One region of the Janibacter sp. UYMM211 genome, then DNA from elsewhere that is predicted to be linked to it. Evidence: riboswitches for the same ligand, from Rfam matches in the RefSeq annotation. Region 1 holds a riboswitch; each other region holds the start of a gene.
What was found. Region 1 has a riboswitch for S-adenosylmethionine ahead of ABIB53_RS01210 (bifunctional o-acetylhomoserine/o-acetylserine sulfhydrylase). Riboswitches for the same ligand answer to the same signal wherever they lie in the genome.
Positions count from the first base shown of each region.

Region 1 (4,190 bases):
CGGACCCGGGGAAGGGCTGCAGCGCGCCGACCTGCGCGCTCGGCGTGCCGACCTCGGCGACGAGCCGGTGCAGCTGGGTCAGCCCGGCGGCCACGCTCACCTGCTGACCGGTGACCGCCCGCAGCACCGCTTCGAAGGGGGTGGGGGTGCCCGGCAGCCGGATGCCCGGGCGCCGCGCGACGAGGGGAGCGAGCACCGGGACCGTGCGCAGGTGCGCGTCGACCTCGGCGGGATCGGTGTCGAGGTCGAGCATGCGCCGCAGGACGGCGACGGCCGCGTCGTGGTCGGCGGCGTCGGCGAGCTCGAGCCGGGCGGCGAGCCGGTCCTGGCCCGGGTCGTCGCGCAGCTCGACGAGCGTCGAGCCGTGAGGGAGCGCCAGCGCGAGCCGGTAGCGCTCGTCGTCGACGACCTCGACGCCGTCGAGCGCGTGGTAGCGGTACCAGTCGAGCAGCCCCTGCCAGTCGAGCGGCGGCTCGTAGCCGAGCGTCGTGTCGACCGTGACGGGGCCGCCGACGTGCTCGCGGGTGTCGCGGTCGGCGGGCATGGGTCGATCCTGCCCAGGAGCAGGCCCTACCCTTGGCTCTCGTGCTTGTGCCGTTGACCACGATCGTCCTGGTCGCCTCCCTCGTCCTCGCCGTGGTCGCCGGCGCCTACACGGCCCTCGACCGCGTCATCGACGACCGGCTGCTGCTCGTCGCCGCCGTCGTCGAGCTGCTCCTCGTCGTCCAGGCCGTCGTCGCCTGCGTCGTCGCGGGGCAGGTCCGCACCCCCGGCGAGGGGCCGACGATGGCCGCGTACGCGGTCACCCTGCCGCTCGTGCCGCCGGCGCTCGCGTACCTCGCCATCAAGGAGAAGTCGCGCTGGGCGATGGGTGCCGTCCTCGGGGGCGCCCTCGTCGTCGCGGTGATGACCCTGCGCATCCAGCAGATCTGGACCGTCCATGCGTGAGGCGACGGGGGAGCGCACCGGCCGTCCGGTGCGCAGCGGCCCCGGTCTGCTCCTCGTCATCGCCTACGGCACCCTCGCGCTCGCGGCCACGGGCCGCTCGACCCTCCAGGTCCTCGAGTACTTCGACCGCGCGCCGCTGGCCTACCTGCTGAGCGCGCTCGCCGCGCTCGTCTACGTCGTCGCGACGTGGGCCCTGCTCACCGACCGGCGCCCCGTCGCCTCCGCGACGATCACGGTCGAGGCCGTCGGCGTCCTGCTCGTCGGGGCGCTGTCCTACCTCGCGCCCGACCTCTTCCCGGACAAGACGGTGTGGTCGCACTTCGGCTCCGGCTACGGCTTCCTGCCGCTCGTCCTCCCCTTCGTCGGGCTGTGGTGGCTGCGCCGCACGGCCCCGGCGGGCGCGCCCACCACATCCTGAGACGCGCCCTGTCGCGCCGCGAGGACGCGGGCTAGCCTGCCCGCAGGTCAAGAGCACCAGCGTCAAGCCCCGGCTCGCTGGTCGGCAACCCTCCATCCGCGGTGGGGTGCCCCGGGAGACGACCTGGTCCGTGAGCACCCGCCCACGGTCAAGCGCGATGACACCAGGAGAACCCTCATGTCCGACCCCACGACGTGGCACTTCGAGACGCAGCAGATCCACGCCGGGCAGAGCCCCGACCCGACGACCGGCGCCCGCGCGCTGCCGATCTACCAGACGACGAGCTACCAGTTCGACTCCACCGAGCACGCCGCGAACCTCTTCGGGCTCAAGGAGCTCGGCAACATCTACACCCGCCTGATGAACCCGACGACGGACGTCGTCGAGCAGCGCATCGCCGCGCTCGAAGGGGGAGTCGGCGCCCTCCTCGTCGCGTCCGGCCAGGCCGCGACGACCTTCGCCATCCTCAACGTCGCCGAGGCCGGCGACCACGTCGTGGCCAGCCCGGCGCTGTACGGCGGCACGTACAACCTCCTCGGCTCGACCCTGCCCCGTTACGGCATCGAGGTGACCTTCGTGCAGGACGCGGCGGACCTCCAGCAGTGGCGCGACGCGGCGAAGGAGAACACCAAGCTCTTCTTCGGCGAGACGATCTCCAACCCCAGCGGCGAGATCCTCGACGTCGAGGGGGTCGCCGGGGTCGCCCACGAGCTCGGGCTGCCGCTCGTCGTCGACAACACCGTCGCGACGCCCTACGTCCTGCGCCCGATCGAGCACGGCGCCGACGTCGTCGTGCACTCGGCGACGAAGTACCTCGGCGGGCACGGCACGACGATCGCCGGTGCGATCGTCGACGCCGGGACCTTCGACTACGCGCTGCACCCGCAGCGCTTCCCGTCCTACAACGAGCCGGACGAGAGCTACCACGGGCTGCGCTACGGACCGGACCTCGGCGTCGGCAGCGCCTTCGGGGCCAACCTGTCCTTCATCCTCAAGGCGCGGGTGCAGCTGCTGCGCGACCTCGGTTCGGCGGTCTCGCCCTTCAACGCCTTCCTCGTCGCGCAGGGCATCGAGACGCTCTCGCTGCGCATCGAGCGGCACCTGGAGAACACGCGCGCCGTCGCCGACTTCCTCGTCGGTCACCCGCAGGTCGAGCACGTCACCTGGGCGTCCCTGCCCGACCACAAGCACCACGCCCTCGCGCAGAAGTACGCGCCGAAGGGTGCTGGCGCCGTGCTCACCTTCGAGATCGTCGGCGGCGAGGAGGCGGGTCGCCGCTTCGTCGAGGGGCTGACCCTGCACAGCCACGTCGCGAACATCGGCGACGTGCGCAGCCTGGCGATCCACCCGTGGTCGACGACGCACAGCCAGGGCAGCGACGAGGGTCGCTACGCGGCCGGTGTCTCGCCGGGCCTCGTGCGCCTGGCCGTCGGCATCGAGCACGTCGACGACATCGTCGCCGACCTCGAGCGGGGCTTCGCCGCGGCCGCGGGCGAGGCGCAGGAGCGCGCCGCGAGCTGACGTCATGACGAAGGGGGGACCCACCCGGTGGTGGGTCCCCCCTTCGTCGTCAGCGGGCTGGGCCCGCCCGAGATGTCGACGCGAGCGCTGGTTGCAACCCGAGCAGGTGCGAACGTCTGGGGTGGTCTCCCGAGATGTTGGCGCGAGCGCTGGTTGTAACCCGAGCAGGTGCGAACGTCTCGGGTGGTCTCCCGAGATGTTGGCGCGAGCGCTGGTTGCAACCCGAGCAGGTGCGAACGTCTCGGGTGGTCTCGAGGCTCGGGCGCAGGCGCCCTCGCACCTCGACCGACGAGGGCCTGTGGACAACTCGGTCGGCCGGGGTGGCGGGTCGACCTAGCGTTCGGGGATGACACGGCTGACCATCAGCGCCGAGGCGATCGCCGCGCTCGGCGACCGGCTCGAGGAGATCGCGACCCACCTGGAGGAGCGGTCGGCGCAGACGCGGGGAGCGGGCGACGTCGACCACGGCTTCGTCGACCGGGTGGCCGAGGAGGCGGTCGACCGGGTCTACGGCGACTTCGAGCACGCCCGGGTCACGCTGTGCGCTCAGCTCACCTCGCTCGCCCGCCTGGCCCGCTCCGCGGGCGCCTGCTACGTCGACACCGACGACATGGTGCGCCGCTCGGTGACACCGACCTTCGAGCGCGGGACGAAGGTCGGCACCCTGTGACCGGCTACGACTGGACCGCGCGCGACATCCTCGCGCTCGACCCCTACCGCGTCGACCTCGCCGCGACCGACGCCGTCGCCGCCCTCGGCAGCGACCTCACGACCGTCGAGGACAACGTCGCGCTCGTCGCCGAGCTCCTCGGGCAGGTGAGCACTCACGGGGTATGGGAGTCGCCGTCGGGCGAGACCTTCGCCCGCGAGGTGGGTGACGTCCCGGTGATCCTGCGGCAGGTCGGGGCGCGCATGGGCGGCGCGGGCGAGAGCATCACCCGCTACTCGCGGACGCTGCGCACCACCCAGGAGGAGATGGAGCGCACGGCCGCTGCGCACGAGCGCACGTGCAGCACCCTGGCCGAGATCGACCGCCAGCTCGCCCTCTACGCACCCCACCCGGCCGAGGAGGCGCTGCGGGCCCGACGCGCCGAGGCCCACCGCGAGGTCCTCGCCCACGAGAGCGCCTACGCCGCCGCGAGCGAGGACGCCCGGCGCGACGAGGCCGTGCTCGCCGCCGACCTCGACGAGGTGTGCACCGATCTCGCCGACCCGCGCGGCTACGACGCGCTCGAGAGCACCCGAGACCTCGGGCGCAGCGCGGTCTTCACGGGGCCGTGGGCGGGGCTGCTCAAGCCGCTCG
Region 1 covers NZ_JBEPOY010000001.1:268,325-272,514, reverse strand. Annotated here, with positions in the region: gene ABIB53_RS01225 (DNA-3-methyladenine glycosylase family protein) at 1-544, opposite strand, end outside; gene ABIB53_RS01220 (hypothetical protein) at 598-948, shown strand; gene ABIB53_RS01215 (hypothetical protein) at 941-1,366, shown strand; SAM riboswitch class IV at 1,412-1,527, shown strand; gene ABIB53_RS01210 (bifunctional o-acetylhomoserine/o-acetylserine sulfhydrylase) at 1,544-2,887, shown strand; gene ABIB53_RS01205 (hypothetical protein) at 3,234-3,557, shown strand; gene ABIB53_RS01200 (hypothetical protein) at 3,554-4,190, shown strand, end outside.

Region 2 (4,190 bases), on a different contig from region 1:
CGCGAGGTTGGCGATGACGTACCCGCCCTCGACGTCCTTGCCGACACCCATGACCATCGGGTGCTCGTTGGTCCGTGCGACGTCGCTGCGCAGCACGTCGCCGAGGCAGACCATCTCCTTGTCGGCGTTCGGGATCTCGATGCCGATGGCCGACTTGCCCGGGATGGGGCTGAGGATGCGCACGTCGGCCGAGGCCACGGCGTAGGCGATGTTCTTGCTGAGCGCGGTGACGCGCTCGACCTTGACGCCGGGGCCCAGCTCGACGACGTACCGGGTGACGGTGGGGCCGCGGTGGAAGCCGGTGACCTGCGCGTCGATGCCGAACTCGTCGAGGACGTTGGTCAGGGCGTCGACGACCTGGTCGTTGGCGGCGGAGCGCTCCTTGTGCGGCGAGCCGGCCTTGAGCGCCGCCGAGTCGGGCAGCGTGTAGGTGACGTCGCCGGCGAGGGCGAGCTGCTCGACGCGCTGCGGCAGCTGGGTCGTCGGGGGCGCCTGCAGCGGGGTCTTGTCCTTGGCGACCGGGGCGACGACGCCGTTGCCGGTCGAGCGCTTCTCGCCGGGGCGCGGGCCCCCCTTCGCCGGGGCCTCCGGGGCGGCGGCCTCCTCTGCCGCGGCGGCCTCGGCCGCCTTCGCGGCGTCGGACTCGGCCTTCGCGGCCCGCCGGCGGCGTGCCTTCTCCGCGGGCGAGACCTGGGCGGCCTGGTCGAAGGCGGTGTCGCCGTCGCGCTCGTCGAGCTCGTCGAAGCGGCGCTTGCGGGCGGCCTGCACGGCACGGGCGGCCGCCGGCGTGCTCTCGACCTCGTTGTGCGGCTGCGGCGGGGCGCCGGTGAAGACGGCCCGCAGGTAGGCGGCCCGGGTGGGGATCTCGTGCAGGGGCGTGCCCGTGACGAGCAGGAGCGAGAAGGTGCCGAGCAGCACGAGGATGATCGCCGTCGGCCACACGGTGAGCCCGGTGGCGAGCGGGTCGGAGGCGAGGAAGCCGACGATGCCGCCGGCGTCGCGCATCGGGCCGGCGCCGTCGGGGGGCTGCGGGATGCCGCGGGCGATGTGCGTCAGACCGCAGACCGACAGCGAGAGCAGGGCCAGGCCGAAGCCGAGCCGGGCGCTCGTCGCGTCGTCGGCGCCGCGCAGCAGGCGCCACCCGGCGAGGACGAGGACGAGCGGGAGGGCGTAGGCGACGCGGCCGAAGGTCCCTGCGGCCACGGCGTGCACGAGATCGGCGAGCCCGCCCTGCAGGCCCCACCACTCGACGGCGGCGACGACGACAGCGAGCGCGACGAGGGTGAAGCCGAGACCGTCACGACGGTGCTCGGGCTCGATCTGGCCGGCCTGGTGGCCCACCCGACGGGCACCGGCGCCGGCGGCGCCGGCGACTCCCATCCACGTGCTGCGCACGGCGGCGAGCGGGAGCGGGAGACCTCCCCCCTTCGCAGAGGTCGTGCCCGACCCCTTCGAGCCGGTGCGGCCGGAGGAGCGCGAGGAGGACCGGGCCTTGGTGCCCGTGGACCGCCCCGGGCCCTTGGTCGCGGCCGTGCGACCGGGTGCGCGGGTGGATCCCCCACGCGGGCGCGCGGGGGTGCCGTTACGTGTTGCCATGCTCGCAGGCTAGGCGATCGCCACCCCTTTCACACGTGTCACACGCGCACCAGGGCGCACCGATCCCGGGCGACGGGGGTGTGGACGGCGCCGGGGAGAGCCACCGGCGCCCGCATACCCTGCGTGCGTGCCCCATGTCCTCGTCGCGCTCGCCGTCGCGCTCGTGGGCATGCCCCTCGCGTGGAGGTGGGGCCGCTCGGGCACCTACCGACGCCCCGACGAGACGGCTCCGCTGCCCGCCCACGGGTGGCTCGTGCCGGCGGTGCCGGCGCTCGCGGCCGCCCTCGTCTGGGTCTCCCGCGACGAGCCGCTCGCCGCCGCGGCGGCGACCGCGCTCCTCGCCCCGGTCGGCCTGCTCCTGCTCGCGGTCGACGCGGACGTCCACCGGCTGCCCAACGCCCTCACGCTCCCCTTCGCGGCCGCCGTCCTCGCGCTCCTCGCCCTCGCCGCGGCGACGTCCGGGCAGTGGGACGATCTGCGTCGGGCGCTCGTCGCCACGGCGGGCGTCGGCGGTGCCTTCGTGCTCGTCAGCCTCGTCCTCGGCTCGCGCGGCATCGGGATGGGCGACGCGAAGCTCGTGCTCGCCCTCGCCCCGCTGCTCGGCTGGTACGGGTGGAGCACCCTCACCATCGGCGTGTACGCGGCCTTCGCGCTCGGCGGTGCCGCTGCGCTCGTGCTCCTCGTGCTGCGCCGGGTGGACCGGGCCACGCACCTCGCCTTCGGCCCCTACCTCGTGCTCGGGGCGGTCCTCGCGCTCCTCGTACGCGCCTGAGCACGCCCCTCCCCCGCCCAGGTCTCAGCAGACAAGACGGGGCCGGACGGGCTCGACGCCGCTCCCCGACCCGCTGCTATCGTCGCGGCCAAGGTCATGAGTGCCAGCGTCAAGCCCCGGCTCGCTGGTCGGCAACCCTCCTCCGCGGTGGGGTGCTCCGGGTGACGACCTGGCCGACGCCAGACGACGCCGGCAAGCGCGGACCCCGGCTGCCCCGAGGTCCCAGACCTCATGGGAGGCATGCCATGTCCACCACCGCTCTCGCCCCGGCCGCTGCGCCGACGCTCCCCCGCCCCGCCGAGCCGACGCTGGCGGCCGTGCACCAGCTGCGACCCCGCCCGAGCGCGCCGTCGACCCCGGCCCTCGTCTCCGACGGGCTCGTCTGCCCGCTCGAGTCCGGCGCCGAGGTGGAGTACGCGAATCTCGACCACGGGGCCTCGACCTCGGCCTTCGTCGCCGTCAAGGCCGCCGTCGACGAGGCGAGCCTCACGTACTCGTCGGTGCACCGCGGCAACGGCTACGCCTCGCGCGTGACGAGCGCGCGCTACGAGCAGGCCCGCGAGGTCGTGGCCCGCTTCGTCGGCGCGCGCGCGGACGACCACGTGATCTTCACGCGCAACACCACCGACTCCTTCAACCTCCTCGCCTCGGTCGTGCCGCAGGACGCGCAGGTCTTCGTCTTCGGCTCCGACCACCACGCGACGATCCTGCCGTGGCGCGCCGAGCAGCTCGTCCGCCTCCCCGTGCCCTCGAGCCCGGCCGAGGCGGTCTCGGTCGTCGACGCGGCGCTGCGGACCTCGCGCACCGCCGACGCGCTCGTCGTCGTCACCGGCGCGTCGAACGTCACGGGCGAGTACTGGCCGGTCGCGCAGATCGCGGCGGTCGCCCGCCGGCACGGCGCCCGGGTCGCGCTCGACGCCGCCCAGCTCGTCCAGCACCGCGCCGTCGACCTCGCGCTCGAGGAGCTCGACTACGTCGCCTTCTCGGGGCACAAGATCTACGCCCCGTACGGCGCGGGCGTGCTCGTCGGGCGCTCGGACTGGCTCGACGCCGCCGAGCCCTACCTCGCCGGGGGCGGTGCGACGGCCGCGGTCTCCGACGAGGACACGACGTGGCAGATCGGGCCCGCCCGCCACGAGGCCGGCAGCCCGAACGTCCTCGGCGCGGTGGCCCTGGCCGTCGCGTGCGAGGTCGTCGAGGAGCACCGCGAGGCCATCGCCGAGCTCGACGAGACCCTCGGGCGGGGCCTGGTCAGCCGGCTCGACGCGATCCCCGGGGTGCAGACGCACTCCATCTTCGGGCCGACGCACGACCGGGCGCCGGTCGTGACCTTCACCGTCGAGGGCCGCTCGGCGCAGGAGGTCTCTCGCCGGCTCTCCGACGAGCACGGCATCGGGGTGCGCGACGGACGCTTCTGCGCCCACGTCCTCGTCGACGCCCTCCTCGCGCGGCAGGGCTCGAGCAGCACGAGCGCGGTCCGCGCGAGCCTGGGTCTGGCGAACTCCCCCGAGCACGTCGACCGCCTCGTCGCCGCGGTCCGCTCCCTCGCCCCGCGGGGCTGACTCCCCCTTCCGCCCGCCTCCGGCTACCGACCCGGCTACGACGCAGTACTGGTCGTGATGACGACCAGTACTGCGTGGTAGCTCGGGGGGTGTGGTAGCTCGGGGGGTGTGCTAGCTCGGGGGTGCCGGGGCGAAGGGGTGCGCCTCAGGCCTCGACGACCGTCGGGATGATCATCGGGCGGCGGCGGATCTTGCCGCCGACCCAGCCGCCGACGGCGCGGCGGATGACCTGCTGCAGCTGGTGGGGGTCGGTGACCCCC
Region 2 covers NZ_JBEPOY010000002.1:727,932-732,121, reverse strand. Annotated here, with positions in the region: gene ABIB53_RS08610 (FtsK/SpoIIIE family DNA translocase) at 1-1,596, opposite strand, end outside; gene ABIB53_RS08605 (prepilin peptidase) at 1,724-2,368, shown strand; SAM riboswitch class IV at 2,461-2,573, shown strand; gene ABIB53_RS08600 (aminotransferase class V-fold PLP-dependent enzyme) at 2,614-3,930, shown strand; gene ABIB53_RS08595 (ribonuclease J) at 4,076-4,190, opposite strand, start outside.
Region 2: linked by a shared signal. The riboswitch ahead of ABIB53_RS08600 (aminotransferase class V-fold PLP-dependent enzyme) and the one ahead of ABIB53_RS01210 (bifunctional o-acetylhomoserine/o-acetylserine sulfhydrylase) in region 1 are both predicted to bind S-adenosylmethionine.

Region 3 (4,190 bases), on a different contig from region 1:
GCCGCTGCTCTCCAGCCAGTCCGACCACTGGGTGAAGTCGGTGTCGCTGATGACCCCGCCGCGGGCGGGGATGCCCGTGCTCTTCCAGTACCGCAGGTTGGCGGTCGTCTCGTTGCGGTCGCGCGCCTCGACGATCTGGGTGAAGCGGGCGATGACGTCGGCGCGGGGCGTCGTGCGGGCCCACTCGATGGCCTTCGCGACCCCGGTCGTCAGCTCTCGGGTGGCCTGGGGGTGCTGCGCGATGAAGTCGTCGCGCAGCACGTACTGCCCGCCGTTGATCGGTCCGACGACCTCGGTGTCGCGGAAGAGCTCACGGATGTCGCCCTGGGCCTTCGCGTGGTCCTGGAGGATCCCGCCGAGCGCGCCGGCGTCGACCTGCCCGCGTCGGACGGCCTCCTCGGTGTCGTTGGGCGGCAGGACGACGAGCTGGACCTGGTCGATCTCGCTCTGCGACAGCCCGGACGTCGTCAGCCACGTGTCGATCGCCGCCTCGGTTTGGGCGCCCAGCGTGTTGACCGCGATCTTCTTGCCGACGAGGTCGCGGGGCCGGCGGATGGCGCTGTCCTTGCGGACGTAGACCCCCTGGTAGGACCTCGCGTCCGAGCCGTAGTAGTTGACGACGGCGGTGATCGGGGAGCCCGCCTCGACGAGCTTGACGATGGCGCCCGAGAAGGCGCCGCCGATGTCGGTCTGACCGGTCGCGACGGACTGGATGTCCTGCGGGCCGCTGGTCGTCGCGCCGACGTACTTGAGCTGGACGCGATCGAGGTAGCCGAGGTCGTCGGCGAGCTCGGGCCAGGTGACGGCGTTGGCACTGCCCTGGTAGCGCACGGTCGTGTGCGCTCCCTCCTCCTGCGACTGCGCGTCGCTCGTGGGCAGGGCGCACCCGGCGGCCAGGCTCGTCGTCAGGGCGAGGAGCGCGCCGGCGGACAGGACGGAGCGGCGGGTCGTGGTGCGCATCAGGCCGCCCGCTCCACGCCGTGCGCGCGGTCGGCGGCCGCGACGAGCGATCGCCCGGCGACGCCGTCGAGGAAGACCCGGGTGACCTCGCGAAGGGGGGCGGCGGCGGACTCGTCGAGGAGGATCTCACCGCCGTCGAGCAGGTGCACCTCGTCGGCCCGCACGAACCATCCGGGGGTGATCGCGCTCGGCGCCAGGCTGGCCAGCACCGGCCGCAGCGCGTAGTCGACGGACAGGACGTGCGCGGGGCTGCCTCCGGTGGCCACGGGCAGGACGACCTTGCCGCGCAGCGCGTCCTGGGGCAGCAGGTCGAGGAAGGTCTTGAGCAGACCGCTGTAGGCCGCCTTGTAGACCGGGGTGCTCACGACGACGGCGTCGGCGCTCGCGATCGTCGCGACCGCGGCGGCGACGTCGGGGTGGGTGGTGTCGGCTCGCAGGAGCGGCTCGGCGGGCAGGTCGCGCAGGACGACGGGCAGGGTGAGATGCCCGGCGCGCTGGACCCAGCGCGAGAGGTGGGTGAGCACGCCGTCGGTGCGCGATGTCGTCGACGGACTGCTCGAGATGGTGGCGACGAGAGCCATGGGGATGCCTTCCTGGGCATGGGGGGTCGTCGGACGTCGGCGGGTACCGGACGGCCGTGGTGCGGTGAGGGTGCGGGCGACCCAGGGGCGCTGGGTCAGGGGTGACGGGCACGCCACGCTGACCGGGCCGCGGGGCGACCGGTCGATGGTGGGGTGCTACGTCTGCTGCGTCAGCGGCGACAGAGCGCGCTGCTGACGCGGAGCAGGTCGACGTGCCGTCGCTCGACGTGCCGGCAGCTGCGCCGGCCCGTGGTGCGGGTCGTGTCGGTGCTCATGTGGTGCCCGTCCTCGTCTCGAGGCCGTGGGGCCTCGCGCTTGCCCCTGCCACGTCGGCAGGGGCCAGGTCCTCACCCGGAGCACCCCACCGCGAGATGGAGGGTTGCTGTCCAGCGAGCCGGGGCTTGGCGCTGGAGCTCATGACCTGCGAGGAACCTAGCGCGCGATCAAGTCCTATCGCAACAGTAGGGATTGGTGTCTCGCATCTCGGACCGCCTACGGACGCAGGACGACCCGCCGGCGGTGTGCCGGCGGGTCGTCCTCGTCATGACGTGGGTCGGGCGTGTCAGTCTTCGTCGGCCCGGGCCCCGCCGCGGGCGCGCTCCTCCATGCTCAGCCCGCTGTCGTGAGCCGAGTCGGTGCGCATCTGGGGCAGGTCGCCGGTGTTGCCCTGCTCCTCGCGGATGGCGCTCAGCTCGGCCTCGTCGGCGGCGCCGAGCTCGTAGAGACGTCCGCTGCGCCAGTCGGCCAGGTAGTCGCGCATCTCGCTCTTGAGCTCGGGCAGGAGGAAGTACAGCCCGAGGAGGTTGATGAAGCCGCACATGAAGAGGAAGGCGTCGGTGAGGGTGAGCACCGAGCCGAAGGTGAGCACCGTGCCGATGACCGTGAAGGAGACGAAGATCAGCTTGTAGGTGAGCAGGCTCGGCCGCGACGGGCCGAAGAAGTACTCCCAGGCCTTCTCGCCGTAGTAGCTCCACGTGATGAGCGTGGAGAAGGCGAAGAGCGCCACCATGACGGCGAGGATCACCGGGAACTGCGGCAGGAAGGTGGCGAAGGCGTCGCTGGTGAGGAGCACGCCGTCGGGCGCGCCGCCACCCGCCTTGACCTGGTCGATGCCCTCGCGCCACGACGGCGGGTTCGCGATGACGATGGTCAGGGCGGTCATCGTGCACACGATGACCGTGTCGATGAAGGGCTCGAGGAGGGCGACGAAGCCCTCGGAGACGGGGCGGGTGGTCTTCACGGCCGAGTGCGCGATCGGGGCCGATCCCAGACCGGCCTCGTTGGAGAAGGCCGCGCGCTGGAAGCCGACGATGAGGACGCCGACGAGGCCGCCGAGCCCGGCCTCCGGGGTGAAGGCGCCGCTGACGATGTCGCCGAGGGCGCCGGGGACCTGGCTGATGTTCGAGCCGATGACGAGCAGGCACGCCGCGACGTAGCCGATGCCCATGACCGGGACGAGCTTCGAGGTCACCGCGGCGATCGAGGTGATGCCGCCGAGGATCACCGCGCCGATGAGCGCGGCCAGGGCCAGGCCGAAGACGAGCGCGGACCCGTCGGAGCCGAGGAAGCCGTCGGCGCCACCGGTCACCTCGCGAGCCTGGGCGAAGGTCTGGTTGGCCTGGAACATGTTGCCGCCGCCGACCCCGAAGAAGAAGATCGCGATGGCGAAGGCGCCGGTCATGATCGCGGCGGGGACCCGGCCGAACCGGCCGTACGCGACCGGCAGGTACTTGAAGGGGCCGCCGGAGATCGAGCCGTCGGGGTTGACGGTGCGGTACTTCACGCCAAGCGTGCACTCCGCGAACTTCGTCGCCATGCCGAGCAGACCGCAGACGACCATCCAGAAGGTCGCACCCGCCCCACCGAGGGCGAGAGCCGCGCCGACGCCGGCGATGTTGCCGAGGCCGACGGTGCCGGACAACGCCGACGAGAGAGCCTGGAAGTGCGTGATCTCACCGGGGTCGTCCGGGCGCGAGAACTTGCCGCGGACCACCTCGAGGGACAGCCGCGCGCCGCGCACCTGCACGACGCCGAGGTAGGCCGTGATGATGACGCCCGCGGCGACGAGCCAGAGGACGACGAGGGGCAGCTCGGAGCCCCCGGGGAGCGGGACGGCGTAGAAGACGACGGAGGACAGCCAGTCGGCGAAGGGGCCGACGACGTCGTTGACCGCCTCCTCGAATCCTCGCAGGCCACCGCTGTCAGCGGCAGGGACGGGCAGGACGGACGACGCTTGTGGCGGGGTCATGCCGATCCACGCAACCTTAGTCGTGGGCGCAGATCAACGGGTGAGACCGAGACGTTGCCCGGCTGTGACCCGGGTTCCGGGTCGCGGGCGACCGCGCGGCCGGGTCAGCGGTGGGCGCCGGTGACGAGCCAGGCGTCGCTGCGCAGGCGCCACCACAGCGTCGCCCAGCGCACGAGCATGAAGCCGCTGAAGGCGACCCAGAGGACGACCATCGCCGAGGTCGCCGTGTGCCCCTGGCCCAGGTGGCGGGCGAGCAGGACGAGCGGGACGTAGGCGAGCAGGACGACCGTCGAGGCCCCGGCGAGCCAGCGCCCGTCGCCGGCCCCGATGAGGATGCCGTCGGCGGTGAAGACGAGGCCGGCGAGCGGCTGGCCGATCGCGACGACGAGCAGGCCCGAGGC
Region 3 covers NZ_JBEPOY010000004.1:16,891-21,080, forward strand. Annotated here, with positions in the region: gene ABIB53_RS11245 (ABC transporter substrate-binding protein) at 1-960, opposite strand, end outside; gene ssuE (NADPH-dependent FMN reductase) at 960-1,541, opposite strand; gene ABIB53_RS11255 (putative leader peptide) at 1,712-1,816, opposite strand; SAM riboswitch class IV at 1,848-1,963, opposite strand; gene ABIB53_RS11260 (alanine/glycine:cation symporter family protein) at 2,104-3,789, opposite strand; gene ABIB53_RS11265 (MATE family efflux transporter) at 3,894-4,190, opposite strand, start outside.
Region 3: linked by a shared signal. The riboswitch ahead of ABIB53_RS11255 (putative leader peptide) and the one ahead of ABIB53_RS01210 (bifunctional o-acetylhomoserine/o-acetylserine sulfhydrylase) in region 1 are both predicted to bind S-adenosylmethionine.